Regions from separate parts of the Streptomyces sp. W16 genome, predicted to be linked through region 4. Evidence: riboswitches for the same ligand, from Rfam matches in the RefSeq annotation. Region 4 holds a riboswitch; each other region holds the start of a gene.
What was found. Region 4 has a riboswitch for cyclic di-AMP ahead of R6V09_RS15070 (M23 family metallopeptidase). Riboswitches for the same ligand answer to the same signal wherever they lie in the genome.
Positions count from the first base shown of each region.

Region 1 (5,200 bases), on a different contig from region 4:
CCGCTGCTCGTCGCCGCGTTCCGCTGGCTGGACCGGGTCGACCCCGGGCCCTGGCGGAACCTCCTCTTCTCCTTCGCCTGGGGCGCCTGCGCCGCCGCGTTGATAGCGATCGTCGCCAACAGCTTCGCCACCAGATGGATAGCGACCGCGACCGCGGACCCCACCAGCGCGGACACCCTGGGCGCCACCGTCATAGCCCCGATCGTCGAGGAATCGGCGAAGGCGGCAGCCGTACTCCTCGTCTTCCTGTTCCGCAGACGGGACTTCACCGGGATCGTCGACGGGGTGGTGATAGCCGGGGTCACCGCCACCGGCTTCGCGTTCACCGAGAACATCCTCTACCTCGGCACCGCCTTCGGCACCGACCAGCTCACCGGCGACCGCGGCTTCACCTCGGTGACCGCGGCGACGTTCTTCGTGCGCATCGTCATGTCCCCGTTCGCGCACCCCCTGTTCACCGTCCTCACCGGCATCGGCTTCGGCATCGCCGCGCTCTCCCCCGACCGGCAGCACGTCCGGCGCGTCCTGGTACCGCTGACCGGACTGCTCCTCGCGATGGGCATGCACGCGGTCTGGAACGGCTCCTCGACGTTCGGCCAGTACGGCTTCTTCGAGGTCTACGGCGCGTTCATGGTGCCCGCGTTCGGTCTGCTGACCTGGCTCGCGGTCTGGACCCGGCAGCGCGAACTGCGTGCCGTGCGCGAGGAGTTGCCCGTGTATGTCCTGGCGGGCTGGCTGACCCCGTCGGAACCGTTCGTGCTCGGTTCGATGAAGGCCCGCCGGCTGGCCCGCGAATACGCCGGCCATCACCTCGGCCGCCCCGCGGCCCGCTCGGTCGCCCGCTACGAGGCCTGCGCGACCTCTCTGGCGTTCCTGCGGCACCGGGCCGCACGGGGCCGCGTGGGCGCCGAATTCGCCGTACGGGAAAGGGAGTTGCTGCACGAGCTGTGGCAGCGGCGGGAGGTTGCGCGGCCCGCGCTGGAGTACGCGGCGCGGCGTATCGCGCCACCGGTGCCGGTGGTGGTGCCGCCGTGGCCCGTGTACGGCGGGAACGGGATGTACGGCGGGCACGGGGTGTACGGGAATCCGGTGTCGTCGTCGCCGTATCCCGCGTACAACCCGTACCGGTCCTGACTGGCCCTCGGAAGGCTCTAGGCCGACGCCTGGGTCAGTTGCTCGATCTCGGCGTCCGTGAGCGCCAGTTCGGCCACGGCCAGCAGTGCGGGCAGTTGGTCCACGGTCCTGGCGGAGGCGATCGGTGCCGCGACCGTGGGCTGGGCGGCGAGCCAGGCGAGGGCAACCGTCGCGACGGACGCGTCGTGGGCCTGTGCGACCTCGTCCAGGGCGGTCAGGACCTTCTGGCCGCGCTCCGATTCGAGGTAGCCCGCGGCCCGCCCGGCCCGCGGGCTGTCCACGGTCGTACCGGGCCGGTACTTGCCGGTGAGGAAGCCGGCCGCCAGGGCGAAGTAGGGGAGTGCCGCCAGGCCGTTCCGCTCGGCCACGTCCCGGAGTTCGCCCTCGTAGGTGTCGCGGGAGACGAGGTTGTAGTGCGGCTGGATCGCGACATAGCGGGCCAGGCCCTCGCGGTCGGAGAGGTCGAGGGAGGCCTGGAGGCGCTCGGGGGAGATGTTCGAGGCGGCGATGTACCGCACCTTGCCCGCCTTCACCAGCTCGTCGAGCGCGCCGACGATCTCCTCGACCGGCACCTCGACCTGGTCGAAGTGGGTGTAGTAGAGGTCGATGTGGTCGGTGTCCAGGCGGCGCAGGGAGGCGTCGGCGGCGGCCCTGATGTTGGCGGCGCTCAGGCCCGGGAAGTCGGGGTGCTGGCTGACCTTGGTGGCGACGACGACGTCGGAGCGGTTGCCGCGGGCCTTGACCCACTTGCCGATGACGGTCTCGGACTCGCCGCCCTGGTTGCCCGGCGCGAACGCCGAGTACGAGTCGGCGGTGTCGATGAAGTTGCCGCCCGCGGCGGCGTACGCGTCGAGTACGGCGAAGGAGGTCGCCTCGTCGGCGGTCCAGCCGAAGACGTTGCCGCCGAGGTTGAGCGGGAAGATCTCCAGGTCGGACCGGCCCAGCTTGCGAAGAGAAGTCATGCTCTACGTCAACAGCCGGGCCGGAACCGGATATTCCAGCGGGTGATCCAGAAGTCTCGGGGACCTCAGGGGTTGAGGCCCTTGCTGCGCAGCCAGGGCGCCGGGTCGCTGGCGGTGGCCGCGCCGTTGATGTGGACCTCCAGGTGGAGGTGCGGTCCGGTCACATTGCCCGTGGCGCCCACGCGGCCGATGACGTCTCCGGTGGCGACCTTCTGGCCGACGCTGACGTTGATCGAGGACTGGTGGCAGAACCACAGCTCGGTGCCGTCGCTGAGGGTGAGGATCGTGCGGTAGCCGTAGGACCCGGCCCAGCCCGCCTCGGTGACCGTGCCGCTGTGGATGGCCTTGATCAGCGTGCCGGTGGGCGCGGCGAAGTCGAGTCCGGTGTGGTAGCCGGAGGACCACATGGAGCCGGCCTGGCCGAAGGTGCCGGTGATCGTGTACGAGCCGACCGGCAGCGTGTACTGCTTGGCCAGCGCGGCGAGCTTGGCGGCCTCGGCCTTCTTCTTGGCGGCGGCCTCCGCGGCCTCCTTGGCGTCGGCGGCCTTCTTAGCGGCGGCCTGCTCGGCCTTCGCGGCGGCGGCGTCGACCTGCTTGGCGACGGCGGCCTCGGCGGCGGCCTGGGACTTGCCGTCGACCTGGAGCTGCTGGAGCTCGGCCTGTTCCATGATCCGGTTGCGCAGCAGTTCGCCCGCGTCCGAGGTGCCCTTGGCGGTCTCGGTGGTGGTCACGCCGACGCTGCTGAGCGCGGTCGCGGAACCCTTGGGGGTGCTGGAGGAGTCGTCCAGCAGATGGCCCACGGAGGGCAGGTCGGGCAGGGAGATGGAGACCGGCGGCTTGCCGGTGTTGGCGCTGGCCATGCCGCCCGCGCTGACGGCGGCTATGACACCGACGCCCAGGACGGTGGAGCTGCGGGCGAATCCCCCGCCACCACGCTGCTTGGCGACACGGTGCTTGCCGCGGTTGGGAGGAACGGTCTCCGCGCTGGGGTTCCACTCCTCCCAGGGGCCCTCGTCGGGGCGGTATCCGCCGTAGACGACCGGGGCTTCTGGGGCAGCCTGGTTTGACGCCACGTGGGCGTGCTCCTTTCCTTCCTTCTCGCCTACCGGGTTAGCTGACGGGTTCGGAGCAGGAAGGTCTCCTACGCGCGTAAACCTGCCGTGTTCCCACGGCTGTCGACGAGCGATTCACCCCAAGTGGTGGTTCCCCGGTTCCCTTGCGGGATTCGGCGCGTGCGCACGGAGCTGTCTCTTGTGACGGCTGGGACGACCGTGCTGCGTTATCGAACGTTAATAGACACGGGCGCCCGATTCCAAGCCCGTTCGCTTGATCATTAACCTTTCCTTGCTGGACGAACGGCCCACCGTCGCCGAAAAACGGGCGAGTTGACCATGTCTTGGAATTCCCACAGGTATTGACGGCATGTCCGGTCATGGATGGCGTACGGCGATCATCGCCATGTCGTCCGTCATGCCGCCCCCGGAGTACCGGCGCACCTCCTTGGCGAGGAGGGAGAGCAACGCCTCGGGGCTGCGGAAGGTCCGCCCGGTCAGCCGCTCCCCGGGGTCGTAGAACACGCCGTGGGAGTCGCGGGCCTCGGACAGGCCGTCGGTGTACAGGAGCAGTGTGGCTCCGCCGGGGAACGCGAACTCCTCGGCCCGGTCGGGCCAGAACCCCAACTCCCCCATCCCGAGCGGCAGTGCGGGCTCCTTGACGAGCAGGGTGTCCACGGTGCCGTCCGCGTGCAGGAGCAGCGGCGGCGGGTGGCCCCGGTCGACGATCCGTACGACGCCGTCGCCGTGCGGGAGTTCGGCGAGGACAGCCGTGGTGAACCCCTCGAACGCGTCGAGCCCGTCGCGCCGGGTGCCCTCGCGCGCCAGCGCCCGCTCCAGCCGCTGCGCGACCGCCTCCAGGGTGGTCTCCTGCTCGGCTGCCTCCCGGAACGCCCCGATGACCACCGCGACGGCCGCGACCGCGCCCATGCCCTTCCCGCGTACGTCGCCGACGACCAGCCGTACGCCGTGCGGGGTGTCCTGCACCGCGTACAGGTCGCCGCCGATGAACGCGCCCTCCTGCGCCGCCTCGTACCGTGCCGCGATCTCGAACCCGCCGATCCGCTCGGCCGGTTCGGGGAGTACCGCGCGCTGGGCGGCCTCGGCGATCTCGCGTACGGAGGCGAGCTGTTCGCTGCTGCGGCGGACGAGGGCGTTGATGAGGACGGCGAGCACGGCGACCGTCGCCACGGTGGCCACCTCGGTGACCGCGTCGGTGCGCAGGAGGATGCCGAGCCTGATGTGGATCGCGAGGACGACGGCGAGGGCGGCCAGGCCGGTGAGCACGGTGCCGCGCCGTGAGTAGAGCGGGGCGGCGACGAGCGGGGCGGCGGTGAAGAACGGGGCCGCCGTGAAGTCCTGCGGGGTCAAGTAGTCGTAGCAGGCCCCGACGATCAGCAGCAGCGCGGGCAGCCGGCGGACCAGGGCGAGGACGCGGGCGGTCCGCCGTCCCTCGTCGGGGCCGAGGCCGGGGTCGGGGACGGGATCGCCGGGCAGCCGCCCGCCGGCTCGCGCATACGGACCCTCCTCCTCCACACGTCCAGTTTTTCCTGGCCGGGGGAGGGCGGCGAGCGGGGTGGGCCGACCGGGGCGGGAGAAACACCAAGGGCCGGAATCCATGTTCTGGATTCCGGCCCTTGGCCTTGAGTAGCGGGGACAGGATTTGAACCTGCGACCTCTGGGTTATGAGCCCAGCGAGCTACCGAGCTGCTCCACCCCGCGCCGTTGTGATTGCAACTATACGCCATCCGCGGGGTCCGATGTCACACAGGTTTCAGTCGGCGGTGTTCCCGGCGTGCGTGAGGGTCTCCCAGGAGACGAAGAGGTCGTCGCTGCCGGCCGGCCGGGTCGTCTCGGCGAGCTTGTGCGCGGCGGGCACCTTCATGCCGAGCCGGTCCTCCAGGTGGTTGAGCGGAACCTCCAGGTCGGGCCCCATGTTCCGGTCGACCCTGCCGCCGCAGAGCCAGGCGGGCGCGGGCTCGCCGAGCTGGTAGCGGGAGTGGAATTCGAGGGCGGCCTTGAGCCGGTCCTTGACCCCGTCGTAGAGGTCGA
Region 1 covers NZ_JAWOAI010000123.1:5,210-10,409, forward strand. Annotated here, with positions in the region: gene R6V09_RS18490 (PrsW family intramembrane metalloprotease) at 1-1,134, shown strand, start outside; gene R6V09_RS18495 (aldo/keto reductase) at 1,152-2,096, opposite strand; gene R6V09_RS18500 (M23 family metallopeptidase) at 2,162-3,169, opposite strand; cyclic di-AMP (ydaO/yuaA leader) riboswitch at 3,181-3,337, opposite strand; gene R6V09_RS18505 (PP2C family protein-serine/threonine phosphatase) at 3,527-4,684, opposite strand; tRNA gene R6V09_RS18510 (tRNA-Met) at 4,797-4,870, opposite strand; gene R6V09_RS18515 (alginate lyase family protein) at 4,923-5,200, opposite strand, start outside.
Region 1: another riboswitch for cyclic di-AMP. It lies ahead of R6V09_RS18500 (M23 family metallopeptidase); the one in region 4 lies ahead of R6V09_RS15070 (M23 family metallopeptidase).

Region 2 (5,200 bases), on a different contig from region 4:
GACGGCCCGGCCACCCCCAAGTCGGGGCGGCCGGGCCGTCGTTGTCACAGACGTGCGTTGTGTCAGCGTGTACTGCGCTTACCTCGGTACAGCACCACGAACCCGGCGACGAGCAGCAACGCTCCGGCCACCGCGGGCCACAGATTCGCGCCGGTCTCCGCCAGCCCGCCCTGCGCCTGCGGCTGATTCGGGCCTACGGCGGCGTAGCTCTCCCCGCCCGAGGACGAAGCGGGCGGTGTCGTCGCGGCGCTGCCGACCTCACCGCCGGAGCCGTTGTCCGAACTCCCCTGCGTCTCGGTCGACTTGGAACCTTCGGTCTTCGTGTCGGCCTTGGGAACCGAGACGGCGGTCGTCAGGTCACCGGGGTCGGTGGTCTGGGTGTCGGTGGGCTCGGGGGCACTGGTCTCGGTGTCCGGGGCGCTGGTCGCGGGATCCGCGGTGGCCTGGCCACCGTTGTCGCCGTTCCCGCCGTTGTCACCATTCCCGGCGTTGCCGCCGTTGCCGCCATTCCCCTCGTCGCCGCCGTTCCCGGAGGGCTCGTCGGACGCGGTGGCCGTGGGCGCCGCCGTAGCGGTGTCGGTGGCCGACGGGGACTCCTGCGGCTCACCGGAACCCCCACCGGACCCGGAGCCGCCACCCGAACCGGAGCCGTCACCGGAGCCGGAGCCGGAGCCGTCGCCCGAGCCTCCGGGGTCGTTGTCCGTGCCGGCGCCGCACTTCTCGCCGTTGTTGATGCAGGTGACCATGTCGTTCATCAGGCCCTCGTCGAAGACGTTGATGAAGTCGCCGTGGTCCGTGACGGGCTTGTGCTGCTGCTCGGGGAAGGAGTCCACCGAGAACAGCGGGGTCGTCTTGCCGCCGTCCTGGAGGCTCGGCGCGTCCACGTCGTAGACGATCCGCTGCACCAGCTGCGGAATGGCCTTGAAGCCGTCCGGGCAGGCGCCGTCGGCGGCCTCGAAGGCCACGTGGGTGCGGTGGTTGGCGCTGTCGATGTTGCGGCCGTCCCAGCAGCTCTGGAACTTGAAGGTGCGCACGACGTCGCTGCCCGAGGGGCACAGCGGGTACTTGTCCTTGAGCTGCCGGTCCTCGAACCCGGTGCAGCTCCAGGAGGCGTTGGCGTTGGCGGGGCCGTTCACGAAGGCCTTGGCGTCACCGGTGATGATGCGCAGGAGGCGCGGCATCGCGACGACCTTGCTCTGCGGGTTGCCCTCGAAGGTCAGGGTGACCTGCTTGGCCGTGACGATCTCACCGGCGTTGCCCTCGGTGCCGCCGCCGGGCTTGTCGGCGTCCCGCTCCTGCTTGCCGTTCTGCAGGCGCAACACGGGCCAGTAGTAAGTGGACTTGTCGCCGGGGTTCTCGCAGCTCGTGTCGGCGTTCGCGAGGTCCTGGTCGCTGGCGAAGGCGTTGTTCGACTGGTTGCCGATGTAGTCGTGGAAGTGGTGGGCGCCGTTGGTGACTCCGGGCGCGACGATCACGTTGTCGGAGTTGAACAGGCCGTTCTCGTTCACCCCGCAGGCGGTGACGAACGTGCCGCGCGAGGCACCGGCCTGCTGCTGCGCAGCGTTCACGTTGGGCTGTACGGAGGTGATGTCCGCGTAGTCCGAGGCGACGGGCCCGTTGCTGATCTGCTGGTTGCCCTGACCGCCCTGGCCACTGGCGCTTGCACTCGCGCTCGCACTGGCGCTCTGGTCGTCGCCGTTGCCGTTGCCGTCCTGGTCCCCGGTCTCGTTCGTGGGTGCGATCAGGGTGCAGCCGGCGAGGGCGTCGAGCCCCTCCGGGCGGTCCCCGACGCGGTCGATGGCGTCGTCGATCCGTCCGATCGTCGCCGCCCGCTTCTCCTTCAGCGGATTCATGATCGCGTTGTCCGCGAAGGAGGCGTCCTGGCGTATGGACTCCGTCGAGTCCCGCAGTTTCTGGTAGGCCTCGGTTATCTGCTGGTCCAGATTCGCGAGTTCCTTGTCGACGTCGGTCTTCGCCTCGTCGGGCACCGTCGTCAACTGGGTGCCAATGTCCGGGCAGTCGATCGTCGCACCTCGCGATGCCGCGTCCGGGGACCCTTGTTGGGCGGAGTCACCGCCCCAACCACCTTCGGACGCCGACGCGTAGACGTTCGCCGCCACCAGTCCTCCGCCGCCCAGCATCAGGGCGACTGCTGCCATCGTCGCGCGTCGTGCGCCTGTGGGGCGTCTGCGCGTGTTGCGTGCCAAGGAAGTTGCTCCTACACGTATCGGTCGGCCCGGATCGTCCCGGCATGGAAATCCCCCGACCCAATACGGAAGCGGATCCCGATGTGTTCAACCGCCTCAAAAATTCATAGCGACCTCATATGGATCACCCGACCCGACGGGCCCCTGAGCCCTCGACACACCAGGGCGAGGTAAAGGTCACAAATACGTATCGGACATATCGCGCTTCAACCTTCACACGAGGCACACACGTTGGCTAAGTTGACGTTCAGGCCGTACGACCTACTCCGGCGATCGGCGCCGGGCCGCACGGCTTGCGCCGAGTCCGGCGTGTCGCTCGCGGCAGCCGGAGCCGGGGACCCAACCGAACTTGGGGTGAATCGGCCCAACTGCCCCTCGGGGCAAGGGCCGTAGGGCAAACCTTCCGTGATCGACGCCCGAACCCGACAGCTAACCCGGTAGGCGCGAAACGGAAGGAGCACGTCTGCCATGCCGGCAGAACGACGCACGCGCACCGGAGGCAGTGGCCCCACCGTGGACGACCGACCCAGCCGCGACGAAGTCCAGCGGCGGATCAACTCCCTTTACGACAGGGCCGAGACGGCCACCGGAAACTACAACGCCACGCGCAAGATGTCCGGGGGTCCGCGCCAGCGTGTCGAGCCCCGTCCCAGCGCGTCGCGCCCTTCCGACCCCGCCCTCGACGCCGTCACCAAGCAGTGGTTCGACCGGGCCCGTGCCCAACTCGGCCCGACCGTGCCGGCGATCCTGCCGCCCGGCAGGACTCCCGCCCGTCCGGCGGCCCGGCCCGAGCGAACCGAGCGGCGCCCCGAAGCCGAGAGCGGCGGCCGAGCACTCGAAGCGCAGCCCGGCCGCGCCGTGGCCGAACTGACCGCGGGGGCTGGCGTACCGGAGTCAGCAACCCCTCAACTCGCCGCACCTGTCGCAGAGTTGACCGCCGGCCCCATCGCCGCGCTGCCGCCCGCCGCGCCGCAGGCGCCCCAGATGCCTCAGATCGCCACACCGCAGTCGCCTCAGATGCAGCAGATGGTTCAGATGCCTCAGGCGACCGTCCTCGACCTGCAGCCCGTGCCCGCCATCGAAGTGCCGCCCGCGCCCGCCCTGGAACCGCAGCAATTCGCCGTCGCGGCCGCCCCGGCTCCGGTCTTCGACCCGCTCACCGCGGACCTGGAGCTGCTCCCGTACATCGCCGCACCACGCACCGAGTCCGCCCCGGCCGGTGCTACCTGGCCGCCTCCGGAGACCAGCTGGCCCACCCCGGAGACGACTTGGTCGACCGGGTCGATGCCCATGGTCCCCGAACAGCAGATGTGGTCGACCGGTCAGATGCCCGTCGTGCCCGAGCAACAGGCCTGGGCCACCGGACAGATGCCGATCGTGACCGAGCAACAGACGTGGGCCACCGGCCAGATGCCCGTTATCCCCGAGCAACAGGCCTGGGCTACCGGACAGATGCCCATGGTGACCGAGCAGCGGACCTCCTACTCCACACCGGATCCGGGCTGGCGCCCACCGCAGCAGGAGTGGCAGCCGACTCCGCCCGCCGCCGAGGTCTCCTTCGCCGCGACCCCGGCCGCCGCTCCGGAATTCACCCTGCCCACGGCTCCGACAATGGCCCCCGAGATCATTCTCCCCGCGGCCCCGACCTTCAGCCCGGCGCCCGTCGCGGCCGTACCCGACGCGCTGCAGGACCCGAGCACGCTCAGCAAGACCAGCACCGCACTCGCCTTCGCCCGCGCGCAGATCGGCAGGCCCTGCCTGTGGGGCGCGGCGGGACCGGACGCCTACGACTGCTCCAGCCTCACCCAGGCCGCCTGGAAGGCAGCGGGCGTCCTGCTCCCGCGCACCGCCCAGGAACAGTCGGGAGCGGGCGCCCTCGTCCCCCTCACGGACATCCGTCCCGGCGACCTGATCTTCTTCTACGACAGCATCGACCACGTCGGCCTCTACACCGGCAACGGCCTGATGATCCACGCGCCGAGCCCCGGTACGCCGATACGCGAGGAGTCGATCTTCTACGCCGGTTCCGCCGCCATCCGGGGCGCCGTACGGCCCGCCTGAGCCGCTCGGGGCCGGGTGTTCCCGGCCCCGGTCGCGTGCAGCCCGCTACTCCCGGCGGTCCGTGTCGTTGGTCTGTACGAGTGGTGGAACCCAGGACACGGTCGTAGCGTCGAACGAGAGACGGACGACGACTGTGTCCCGGCAGGCGGGCCCACCGCCGGTGCGGGTGCGGGGCGACGGGTACGAACAGGCGGCCGGGAGCGGACATGTACAAACACACCATGGTCGGAGTCGTCACGGTCTGTGCCGCCGCCCTGCTCGCGCCGGCGGTGGGCACCTCGTCCGCGGCCCCGGCGACGGTGCGCGCGCAACCGGTCGCCCACCAGCAGCCCGCGGTCCCCGTGCTGGTCGACTGCCTCTGGCATCCCGAGGTCCGCCCCGCCGACTTCATGCTCGCCTGCGGCGACGGCAACAGCCGCCTGGCGTCGCTGCGTTGGACCGACTGGGACGCCAACTCCGCGACGGCGACGGGCGTCAACTGGGTGAACGACTGCAAGCCCTATTGCGCGGCGGGCAAGTTCCACTCGTATCCGGTCGTCGTCCGCCTCGACAACGCGCAGACGTGGAAGCGGCATCCGGGAGTACGACAGTACGGCCGGATCAGCCTGACGTACACCGCCGGGAGGCCGGACGAGTTCGCGCACGTCGTGACCTATCCCCTCTGGAACTGAACCGACTCAGAGCGACAGCTCCACCACCAGCGGCCGGTGATCCGAGATCGCCGTCCTCGGTGTGTGTGCCGTCCCCATGGCGTCCGCGTCGAGCCCCGTCGCCAGGATGTGGTCCAACTGGACGCGCGGACGGTGCGAGGGGTAGGTCGCCTGCCCGGCCGGACCCCGCCAGCTCGGGCGCGCGGTCGCGTTGAGGGCGACCCGGGGCAGCGCGCCGATCAGGTTGAAGTCGCCCAGCAACAGCTGAGGTTGGGGCAGATC
Region 2 covers NZ_JAWOAI010000345.1:5,351-10,550, forward strand. Annotated here, with positions in the region: gene R6V09_RS34800 (DUF1996 domain-containing protein) at 63-2,159, opposite strand; cyclic di-AMP (ydaO/yuaA leader) riboswitch at 2,494-2,667, shown strand; gene R6V09_RS34805 (C40 family peptidase) at 2,676-4,268, shown strand; gene R6V09_RS34810 (hypothetical protein) at 4,475-4,939, shown strand; partial or broken gene R6V09_RS34815 (endonuclease/exonuclease/phosphatase family protein) at 4,946-5,200, opposite strand, start outside.
Region 2: another riboswitch for cyclic di-AMP. It lies ahead of R6V09_RS34805 (C40 family peptidase); the one in region 4 lies ahead of R6V09_RS15070 (M23 family metallopeptidase).

Region 3 (5,200 bases), on a different contig from region 4:
CTTGGTGAGGTCAGCCCTTGAAGCGCGGGAAGGCGCTGCGGCCCGCGTACTCCGCCGCGTCGTCGAGGATCTCCTCGATGCGGAGCAGCTGGTTGTACTTGGCGACGCGGTCCGAGCGGGCCGGGGCGCCGGTCTTGATCTGGCCGCAGTTCACCGCGACGGCGAGGTCGGCGATGGTGGTGTCCTCGGTCTCGCCGGAGCGGTGGGACATCATGCACTTGAAGCCGTTGCGCTGGGCCATCTCGACGGCGTCCAGGGTCTCGGTCAGCGAGCCGATCTGGTTCACCTTGACGAGCAGGGCGTTGGCGGTGCCCTCCTCGATGCCGCGGGCGAGGCGCTCCGGGTTGGTGACGAAGAGGTCGTCGCCGACGATCTGGACCTTGTCGCCGATGCGGTCGGTGATGACCTTCCAGCCGGCCCAGTCGTCCTCGTACAGCGGGTCCTCGATGGAGACGAGCGGGTAGGCCGCCACGAGCTCCTCGTAGTACTCGGTCATCTCGGCGGCCGAGCGGGACTTGCCCTCGAACTCGTACTTGCCGTCCTTGTAGAACTCGGACGCGGCGACGTCGAGCGCGAGCCCGATCTGCTCGCCGGGGATGTAACCGGCCTGCTTGATGGCCTCGATGATGAGGTCGAGCGCGGCGCGGTTGGACTCCAGGTTCGGGGCGAAGCCGCCCTCGTCGCCGAGGCCGGTGGACAGGCCCTTGGTCTTCAGCACCTTCTTGAGGGTGTGGTAGACCTCGGCGCCCCAGCGCAGCGCCTCGGAGAAGGACTCCGCGCCGATCGGGGCGATCATGAACTCCTGGATGTCCACGTTCGAGTCGGCGTGCGAGCCGCCGTTCAGGATGTTCATCATCGGAACGGGCAGCAGGTGCGCGTTCGGACCGCCGAGGTAGCGGAAGAGGGGGAGGTCGCTGGCCTCGGACGCGGCGTGCGCGACGGCGAGGGAGACGCCGAGGATGGCGTTGGCGCCGAGCGAGCCCTTGTTGTCGGTGGCGTCCAGGTCGAACATCGCCTGGTCGATCAGGCGCTGCTCGGTGGCGTCGTAGCCGACGAGCTCCGGGCCGATCTGCTCGATGACGGCGAGTACGGCCTTCTCGACACCCTTGCCGCCGTAGCGGTTGGGGTCGCCGTCACGCAGTTCGATGGCTTCGAAAGCACCCGTGGAGGCGCCGGACGGAACGGCGGCACGACCCGTGCTGCCGTCGTCGAGGCCGACCTCGACCTCGACCGTGGGGTTGCCTCGGGAGTCCAGGATTTCCCGGGCTACGACGACGTCGATGGACGGCACGAGCATCTCCTTCATGGGGTCTGACGCGGCTACGGCAACACCGCAGCGGCTCTGCGAGACGAGCCTAACCGGCTCGGGGCGATTGGCCATCCGCTCGGCCGCCTGTTGGACAGAACCGAGAGTAAATTGTTTCCGAACGGAACAAAACGCTTCGCTGAAGAGGACGCAAAAAGCCCCGCCCCGGTGCGTACGGGGGAACACGCACCGGAGCGGGGAGCCCGTGGGGGACGGGGGTGACCCTCACGAGGTCTCCATGATGGAGTCCACGGTTGTGAGGGCGCTGTGGTTCAGCTGAGAGCTACTTAAGGTGCAGCTGCTGGCCCGGGTAGATGAAGTCGGCGTCGTCGATGATGCTCTTGTTCAGCTTGAACAGCTGCTGCCAGCCGCCCTTCACCTTGTGCTTCTCGGCGATGGAGCTGAGGGTGTCGCCCTTGACGACCTTGTACTCGCCGTCACCCTTCTTGACCTTCTTGCCGGTCGGGGTGGAGACGGTCTTCTTGGCGGCCGGGCGCTCGGCGGAGCGGGAGGCCGTCGTGTCGGACGTGGAGCGCTCGGTGGTGGTCTTCGAAGAGCTGGAGGAGCTGTTCGAGCTGCTCGACGAGCTGGAGCTGCCGCCGGAGTAGGCGGCGCTCGACAGGCCGGTGCCACAGGTGGGCCAGGCGCCCTTGCCCTGGGCGGCGAGAACCTTCTCCGCCACGGCGATCTGCTGGGACTTGGAGGCCTGGTTCGCGGTGGAGGCGTAGGCGGTGCCGCCGTACGCGGCCCACGTCGAGGCGGAGAACTGCAGGCCGCCGTAGTAGCCGTTGCCGGTGTTGATGGACCAGTTGCCGCCGGACTCGCAGCTGGCGACCGTGTCCCACTCGGAGGCGGTGGCCGCGGAGGCGTTGCCGGCCGCCATGAGCGGGGCGGCGATGGCGACACCGGTCACGCCGGCGAGCGTGGCGACGCGGGTGGCCTTGGACGGACGACGGTGCTTGCCCTTGCCGGAAAACAGCATGGAAGATCCCAATCCCCTCACCGACGCCTGCGAGGTGAGCTGTCGGGTTCGGGCCGTGTGAGTTGCCCGGCCGCACACCTCTCGGTGCGCGACTTAACCCCAAGCCGGTTCCGGTCGTCTCTCAACTCCCGGGCCCGGCACTTACCTTGGGTCCCCCGCTCCTGCCTACGGCGCTTGACGCGACGAATGTTCCCGGAAGCCGCTGGCAGGACTCGGCGTGTGCGGCAGCCGGGGCTCGTGGTGACGAGCGGCCTTGACCGTAGACAGGGAAACCGCGGAATTTCAAAGACGATCAGGGCTTCTGAGACTCATCCCACACTTTCACCAAAGCGGACATTCGGCGCGAAGCGTGACGTGAACTCCCGCTGTTTTGCTGCTACTTTCAGCCCGTTTCAGCACTGACGTCCAAGGTCTGACCGGCGACGACAGCGGACGGATCGGCGCCTATCACCTTTTTGTTCTCGGCGTAGAGCGCGCGCCATCCGCCCTCGAAGCCAAGGGAGTCGGCGATGGACGCGAGGGAGTCGCCGGCGCGGACGGTGTACGACTGCGTCACCGCGCTCTCCGTGCTCTCCTCGGCGCTCGCTCCTCGATGCTTGCCGGTGCTCTGCTGCTCAACCCCCTGGTCGCCCGCCTGCTCGGAGGAGTCACCGAGCGCGCCGGTGTCGACAAGGCTCCACTTGCCCACCGCTTGCTCCGAGTTGTCCGATTCGTCGAGTTTCGGGGACGCGGTGGCCGAGCCGTCGTCCGTCGAAGGAGTGGTGGACTTGTCGGACTTGGTGGGGTTGTCCGTCGCGGAGGGCGTGGGGCTCTGCGAGTCACCGCCGGAGGAGTCGGACGAATCGGACGGAGTCGGTTCCGTGTTGCCGGAGTCGGACAGCCCGAACGATCCGGAGGCCCCCGAAGAGTCGGAGGAGTCGGAGGAACCCGAGGAGTCCGTCGCACTGGCCGACGGCGAGTCGCTCGCGACGCCGGTGTCGACGTTCGCCGAACCCGAGGTCGTGGTGAGGCCGGAGAGCAGCGCGCAGGTGATCCACGCGGAGGTGCCCTTGGCGTCGAGGATCTTCTCGGCGACGGCTATCTGCTGGGAACGGCTGGCGAGGTCGGCGGTCGGGGCGTAGTCCTCGCCGCCGTACTTGTCCCAGTCGTCCTGGGTTATCTGCAGCCCGCCGTAGTGGCCGTTGCCGCTGTTCTCGCTCCAGGAGCCGCCGGTCTCGCACTGGGCCACCTTGTCCCAGGTGGTGCCGTCGGCGGCGTTCGCGGCTGCGGCGCCGAGGAGGGGGATGGCGATGGCGGAGCCGGTCACGCCGGCCGCGACGAGGATTGCCGGAGCCTGACGGGGGCGACGGTGACGACCGTTCCCGGAGAGCATGCGGAGGGCCTTTCGCGTGACGGCGGGGGGACCGCGCGGCGGGTGCTGCGGGGCGCCGCGCTGGTACGTGAACGTAGCCGCAGTCGATCACTTGTCACAAGTTAATGCCACGTAGATCACGTGAAGATCACAGACTTGAGGAACTGTCATCTTCGGGTTTACGGGGCGAGATGGCCTGTTCGGTCCAGGTTTACGGGGTTGGCGTGCCCGCTCGGGGGGTGAACTCCACGGGCAGGGTGCGCAGTCCACGCATGATGAGCCCGCCGCGCCAGCGCAAGTCGGCCGGATCCGCGGCGAGTTGAAGGTCGGGCAGGCGGGTGAGGAGCGTGGCGAGCGCGGTCTGCCCCTCCAGCCGGGCGAGCGGGGCGCCGAGGCAGTAGTGGATGCCGTGGCCGTAGCCGAGGTGTTGATTGTCACGCCGTCCCAGATCGAGGACGTCGGGATCGGCGAACCGTTCCGGATCGCGGTCCGCCGCGGCCAGTACGACGAGTACGGGGTCGCCGGCCGCGATGTCCTGCCCGCCGAGGGTGAGCGGGCGGGTGGCGAAGCGCCAGGTCGCCAGCTCCACCGGGCCGTCGTAGCGCAGGAGTTCCTCGACGCCGGTTTCGAGGAGTTCGCGTTCACCCGCGGCCAGGGACTTCTCCAGGCGGGCGCGCTGCTCGGGGTGGGTGAGGAGGGCGTAGGTGCCGTTGCCGATGAGGTTGACGGTCGTCTCGAAGCCGGCGAAGAGCAGGATGAAGGCCATCGCCGCGGCCTCGTTCTCGGTGAGGTGCTCGCCTTGGTCGGAGGCGCGGATGAGGGCGGAGATGAGGTCTTCGCCGGGGAGTGGGTCCGGGCTGTCGGCGAGGGCCGCGCGCTTGCGGTGGATGAGGTCGGCGAGATAGCCGCGCATCTTCTTGACGGACCGGGCGACTCCACCGCGCGGTCCTCCCCCGTGGCGGATCATCATGCCCGCCCAGTCCCGGAAGTCGTCCTGGTCCTCGCGGGGGACGCCGAGCAGGTCGCAGATGGCGTAGATGGGGAGCGGGAAGGCGAAGTCGTGGATGAGGTCGGCGGAGCCGGTCTGCGCGAACCGGTCGATGAGATCGTTCGTCAACTCCTGCACGCGCGGCGCGAATTCGGCCACCCGGCGGGGTGTGAACGCCTTGCTGACCAGCCGTCGGAGACGGGTGTGGTCCGGCGGGTCGATGTTGAGGAGGTGCGTCATCAACTCGGCCTTGCGCTCACCCGGGATACCGGTCTTGCCCTTGGCGTGGGCCGGTTCGTCGTGATGCGCGGGGTTCTTGGACAGGCGCGGGTCGGCGAGGGCGTGCTTGGCGTCGGCGTACCGGGTGACCAGCCAGGCCTCCACTCCGCTGGGGAGGCGTGTCTTGTGCACGGGGGCGTGCTCGCGGAGCCAGGCGTAGGCGGGGTAGGGGTTGGTGGCGAACTCCCAGGTGAAGAGTTCGGGGGCGGGTACGGGGGCGGAGGGGTGGGGGTGCGGCTGGGCTGGCTGGTCTGTCACTCCTTGACGGTATCCGGGGTGGCGGGGCGCTCGGCG
Region 3 covers NZ_JAWOAI010000053.1:17,560-22,759, forward strand. Annotated here, with positions in the region: gene eno (phosphopyruvate hydratase) at 11-1,297, opposite strand; gene R6V09_RS10050 (transglycosylase family protein) at 1,590-2,288, opposite strand; cyclic di-AMP (ydaO/yuaA leader) riboswitch at 2,298-2,471, opposite strand; gene R6V09_RS10055 (LysM peptidoglycan-binding domain-containing protein) at 2,671-3,660, opposite strand; gene R6V09_RS10060 (cytochrome P450 family protein) at 3,851-5,164, opposite strand; gene R6V09_RS10065 (hypothetical protein) at 5,161-5,200, opposite strand, start outside.
Region 3: another riboswitch for cyclic di-AMP. It lies ahead of R6V09_RS10050 (transglycosylase family protein); the one in region 4 lies ahead of R6V09_RS15070 (M23 family metallopeptidase).

Region 4 (5,200 bases):
CCGCGCGCGCTGCACGGCGAGGGACCTGTCGGTGGGTTCGAGGTCAAACTCCAGGCGTACGACGCCGTCCTCGAAGCTGCGCTTCTGTGTGTAGCCGGCGTCCGTGAACACCTTGATCATCTTGTTGTTGGCGGGCAGCACCTCGGCGGCGAAACGGCGGATGCCGCGCTCACGGGCGACGGCCGCGATGTGTTCGAGGAGGGCGGAGGCGACACCCCTGCCCTGGTGCGCGTCCTGCACCAGGAAGGCGACCTCGGCCTCGTCGGCGGGGGCGGAGGCGGCACGCCCGTCGGCACTAATCCGGTCATAGCGTACGGTGGCGATGAACTCGCCGCCGACGGTGGCCGCGAGTCCCACCCGGTCCACAAAGTCGTGGTGCGTGAAGCGGTGGACATCCTTGGCGGACAGGCGAGGGTACGGCGCGAAGAAGCGGTAGTACTTCGACTCGTCGGAGACCTGCTCGTAGAAGCTGACCAGGCGATCGGCGTCGTCGACGGTGATGGGCCTGACGCGCGCGGTACCCCCGTCGCGCAGCACGACGTCGGCTTCCCAGTGCGCGGGGTACTCGTGCCGGTCCGACGAGGTCTGCATGGGCCCCAGCGTACGGCTCGCGTCCGACAACGGCGCGAGGCAGTCTGTGGGTGAAAGCAGCGAGGGGAAGTCGGGCCGAGGCCGCGGTCCGACCGCCCGCTCCGGACGGTCCACGGGGCCGGTCCGGGCTCGCTTCACGTGTGGGAAACTGGTCTAGACAACCCTGAGACTCTGAAGGGCAGCATCACATGGCTGAGCGCCGCGTCAACGTCGGCTGGGCGGAGGGCCTTCACGCCCGCCCCGCCTCCATCTTCGTCCGGGCCACCACGGCCTCGGGTATCCCCGTGACGATCGCCAAGGCCGACGGCAACCCCGTCAACGCGGCCTCCATGCTCGCGGTCCTGGGCCTGGGCGCCCAGGGCGGCGAGGAGATCGTCCTCGCGTCCGACGCCGAGGGCGCGGACGCCGCCCTCGACCGGCTGGCGAAGCTGGTCGCGGAAGGTCTTGAGGAACTCCCCGAGACCGTCTGAGCAACCCGCAATTGATGGTGACGGTGCTTTCGCCGCAAAAGCGATGTACCGCAACCGCGAAGGGCTCGTCCGAATTACCGGGCGAGCCCTTCGCATTTCCACTTACGGGCAGCAGAAATAATCCCCCGCGAATTATCTCCTCTTTGTATACGGCGCCCGTGTTAATGCCGGAGACCCGACATGTTTACGGGAGGTTGCGAAGTCCTCACACGCTCCGTGCCGTTCGCCCCGCCGGGAAAGCGCAGCCGGTGCGCGGTGCTCGCGCGCTCGGTGTGCAGGGCTGTGATCGCCCGCGCACGCTCGCTGTCACCGCGGGCCACGGCGTCCACGATGGCCCCGTGCTCGGCCCAGGACTCCACAGGGTTGGCCGGTGCCTCCACCGCGTACATCCAGGCGATCTTGTGCCGCAGCTGGGTCAGCATCGAGGTCAGCGACTGGCTCCCGGAGGCCTGGGCCAGCGTCTCGTGGAACCAGCTGCCCAGGGAGCGCAGATCCTCGCTGTTGCCCCTCCTGGCGCGCTCCTGGCCCAGCCTGACGAGGCCGCGCAGCACCTTGAGGTGGGCCTCGGTGCGCCGCTGGGCGGCCCGCGAGGCGCCGAGCGGCTCCAGCAGCATCCGCATCTCCAGCAGGTCGGCGGCCTCCTGCTCGGTCGGTTCCGCGACGCACGCGCCCGCGTGCCGCCGGGTCACCACGAACCCCTCCGCCTCCAGCGTGCGCAGGGCCTCCCGCACGGGGACGCGCGAGACGCCGTACCGGCGCGCGAGGAGTTCCTCCGTGAGCCGGCCGCCGCGCTCGTAGACACCGGCGACGATGTCGTCCCGGATCGCCGTGCATACCGAGTGCGCCGGAATACGCATGTCCGACCTCCGCCTTAATCCCCGTGAAACGTCGACGATTGACGTGTGTTCCGTGACTCTATTGCAATCAGCGGGAATTTCCGATGGCGGACCGGAATCCATGGATATTTTTTGGACAGGAGGGCTCCGGAAACGCCGAAAGCCCCGGCCGGGCGGGCCAGGGCTTCGGGAAGTGCGGCGGTGCGTCGTCAGACGTTCACACCGTGCTTGCGGAGGTAGGCGACGGGGTCGACGTCCGAGCCGTACTCGGCGGTCGTACGGGCCTCGAAGTGGAGGTGCGGTCCGGTGACGTTGCCGGTCGCCCCGGAGAGGCCGATCTGCTGGCCCGGGGTGACGCGCTGGCCGACGGAGACGCCGATGGACGACAGGTGGCCGTACATGGTGTACATGCCGTCGGCCATCTTGATCACGACCTGGTTGCCGTACGAGCCGCCCCAGCCGGCCTCGACGACGGTGCCGGAGCCCACCGCGTGGACGCTGGTGCCGGTCGAGGCGTGGAAGTCGATGCCCGTGTGGGCGCCGGAGGACCACAGGGAGCCACCGGTCTTGTAGCCGGTGGACACATAGGAGTCGGCGACCGGCGCGACGAAGGTGTTGAGCCTCTTGCGCTCGGCCTCGCGGGCGGCGCGCGCCTCGGCCACACGGGCCGCCTGGGCCTGCGCGGCGGCCTTGGCGCGGGCGGTCTCCTCGGCCAGCGTCTCGGCGGCGGCCTGCTGCTGCGCGACGGCCTGGGCGTCGATCTTCTCGGCCACGGAGTCGCCGATGGCGACGACAGGCGTAAGGCCGGTCTGTTCGGGGGCGGGCTCGGCGGCGAACGCGGGGGCGCTTGCCAGGGTGCCGACGACTCCGGTGGTGGCGAGCGCGGCGACGCTCGCGGCGCGCACGGTGGTGCGGTGGGTCCGGCTCGGGCGACGGTGCTTCCCGGTGGCGCGGGTGAACGCCATGAAGTGGCTGGTCCTTTCCTTCCTTCTCGCCTACCGGGTTAGCTGACGGGTTCGGAGCAGGAAGGTCTCCTACGGACCCCCTCGCTACACGCGCGGGCGTCCGATTCACCCCAGGGACTCTTGATGTGGGTCCCCGGCTCCCCTGGCTCGCGCCGTACGGGGACTCGGCGATGACTGTCCGGTGCCGCGAGTGCGGCGCGGTGCCTGACGGACAGCCGGACCGACGCTAAGGGGGGCCACTTTCAATCCCCAAACGGATCACGGTTTTTGTTGCACACGCCACAGGGCAGACAGGCAACCTCTCCCCCAATTCGGACAATAGGGAGCCCTGGTGACGCTTCCATCACCAGGGCCTCCCCACGCGCGTGTGCCGCTATTGCGTCTACTCCGCCGGTACGACGGTCACTTCGCCGATGCCGAGAGCCTCCACGGGCTCCCTGATCTGCTCCGCGTCGCCGACGAGGATCGTCACCAGACGGTCCACCGGGAAGGCGTTCACGACCGCCGCGGTGGCCTCCACGGTGCCGGTCGCGGCGAGCTGCTGATACAGCGTCGCCTGGTAGTCGTCGGGCAGGTGCTGCTCGACCTGGTCGGCCAGCGTGCTCGCCACGGCCGCCGCGGTCTCGTACTTGAGCGGCGCCACCCCGACGAGGTTCTGTACAGCGATGTCGCGCTCGGCGTCGGTGAGGCCGCCCTCGGCGAGCTTGCGGAGCACCGTCCACAGGTCGTCCAGGGCGGGACCGGTGTTCGGGGTGTCCACGGAGCCGCTGATGGCGAGCATCGCGGCGCCGGTGCCGTCGGGTGCCGAACGCAGCACCTGGCCGAAGGCCCGCACACCGTAGGTGTAGCCCTTCTCCTCCCGCAGGACGCGGTCCAGGCGGGAGGTGAGGGTGCCGCCCAGGCAGTACGTGCCGAGCACCTGGGCCGGCCACACCCGGTCGTGCCGGTCGGCTCCGACACGGCCGATGAGCAGCTGCGTCTGGACGGCGCCGGGCCGGTGCACGATCACGACCCGCCCGGTGTCGTCGGCGGTCACCGGCGGCACGGGACGCGGCTGCGCGGTCGAGCCCGTCCACGAGCCCAGGGTGTCGGCGAGGAGCGCGTCCAGGTCGATGCCGGTGAGGTCGCCGACGACCACGACGGTGGCCGTCGAGGGGCGAACGTGCCGGTCGTAGAAGGCGCGTACGGCCCCGGAGTCGATCTTCTCGACGGTCTCCTCGGTGCCCTGGCGCGGGCGCGACATGCGCGAGGTCACCGGGAACAGCTCCTTGGAGAGCTCCTTGGCCGCGCGGCGGGACGGGTTGGCCGTCTCGTGCGGGATCTCGTCGAGGCGGTTGCGGACCAGCCGCTCGACCTCGCTGTCCGCGAAGGCGGGTGCCCTGAGGGCGTCCGACAGCAGGCCGAGGCCCTTGGCCAGGCGCGAGGCCGGGACCTCCAGGCTCAGGCGCAGTCCGGGGTGGTCGGCGTGCGCGTCGAGGGTGGCGCCGGAGCGCTCCAGCTCGGCGGCGAACTCCTCGGCGGAGTGCTTGTCGGTGCCCTCGGAGAAGGCGCGCGCGGTGATCGTGGCGACGCCGTCCAGGCCGGCCGGTTCTGCGTCCAGGGGCGCGTCCAGGAGCACCTCGACGGCGACGACCTGCTGGCCGGGGCGGTGGCAGCGCAGGACGGTCAGGCCGTTGCCGAGCGTCCCGCGCTCGGGTGCCGGGAAGGCCCACGGCCTGGCCTCGCCGGCCTGGGGCTGCGGGTGGAATTCCATCGTGGCGAGCTCGGTCACTTGGCCGCCTCCTCGTTCTCGTCGCCGGCCTCGGCCGCTGCTTCGTCGTTCTCGTCGTCCTCGTCCGCGATCGGCTCGTAGACGAGCACCGCGCGGTTGTCGGGGCGCAGGCGGGCCTTGGCGACCTCCTGGACCTCCTCCGCCGTCACGTCCAGGACGCGCTTTACTGCGGTCAGGGCGAGCTGCGGGTCACCGAACAGGACGGCGTAGCGGCACAGTTCGTCGGCGCGGCCCGCAACCGTGCCGAGCCGGTCCAGCCACTCGCGCTCCAACTGGGCCTGGGCGCGCTCCATTTCCTCGGCAGTGGGGCCCTCCGCGGCGAACCGGGCGAGCTCGTCGTCGATGGCGGCCTCGATGACGGGCACCTCGACGTCCCCGGACGTCTTGACGTCCAGCCACCCCAGGGAGGGTGCTCCGGCCAGCCGCAGCAGACCGAAGCCGGCGGCCACGGCCGTACGGTCGCGCCGTACGAGGCGGTTGTAGAGGAGCGAGGACTCGCCGCCGCCGAGGATGGTGAGGGCGAGGTCGGCCGCGTCGGACGCGCGCGTGCCGTCCTCCGGGAGCCGG
Region 4 covers NZ_JAWOAI010000092.1:8,665-13,864, reverse strand. Annotated here, with positions in the region: gene R6V09_RS15085 (bifunctional acetate--CoA ligase family protein/GNAT family N-acetyltransferase) at 1-591, opposite strand, end outside; gene R6V09_RS15080 (HPr family phosphocarrier protein) at 780-1,061, shown strand; gene R6V09_RS15075 (GntR family transcriptional regulator) at 1,223-1,918, opposite strand; gene R6V09_RS15070 (M23 family metallopeptidase) at 2,107-2,862, opposite strand; cyclic di-AMP (ydaO/yuaA leader) riboswitch at 2,876-3,042, opposite strand; gene R6V09_RS15065 (M16 family metallopeptidase) at 3,245-4,633, opposite strand; gene R6V09_RS15060 (M16 family metallopeptidase) at 4,630-5,200, opposite strand, start outside.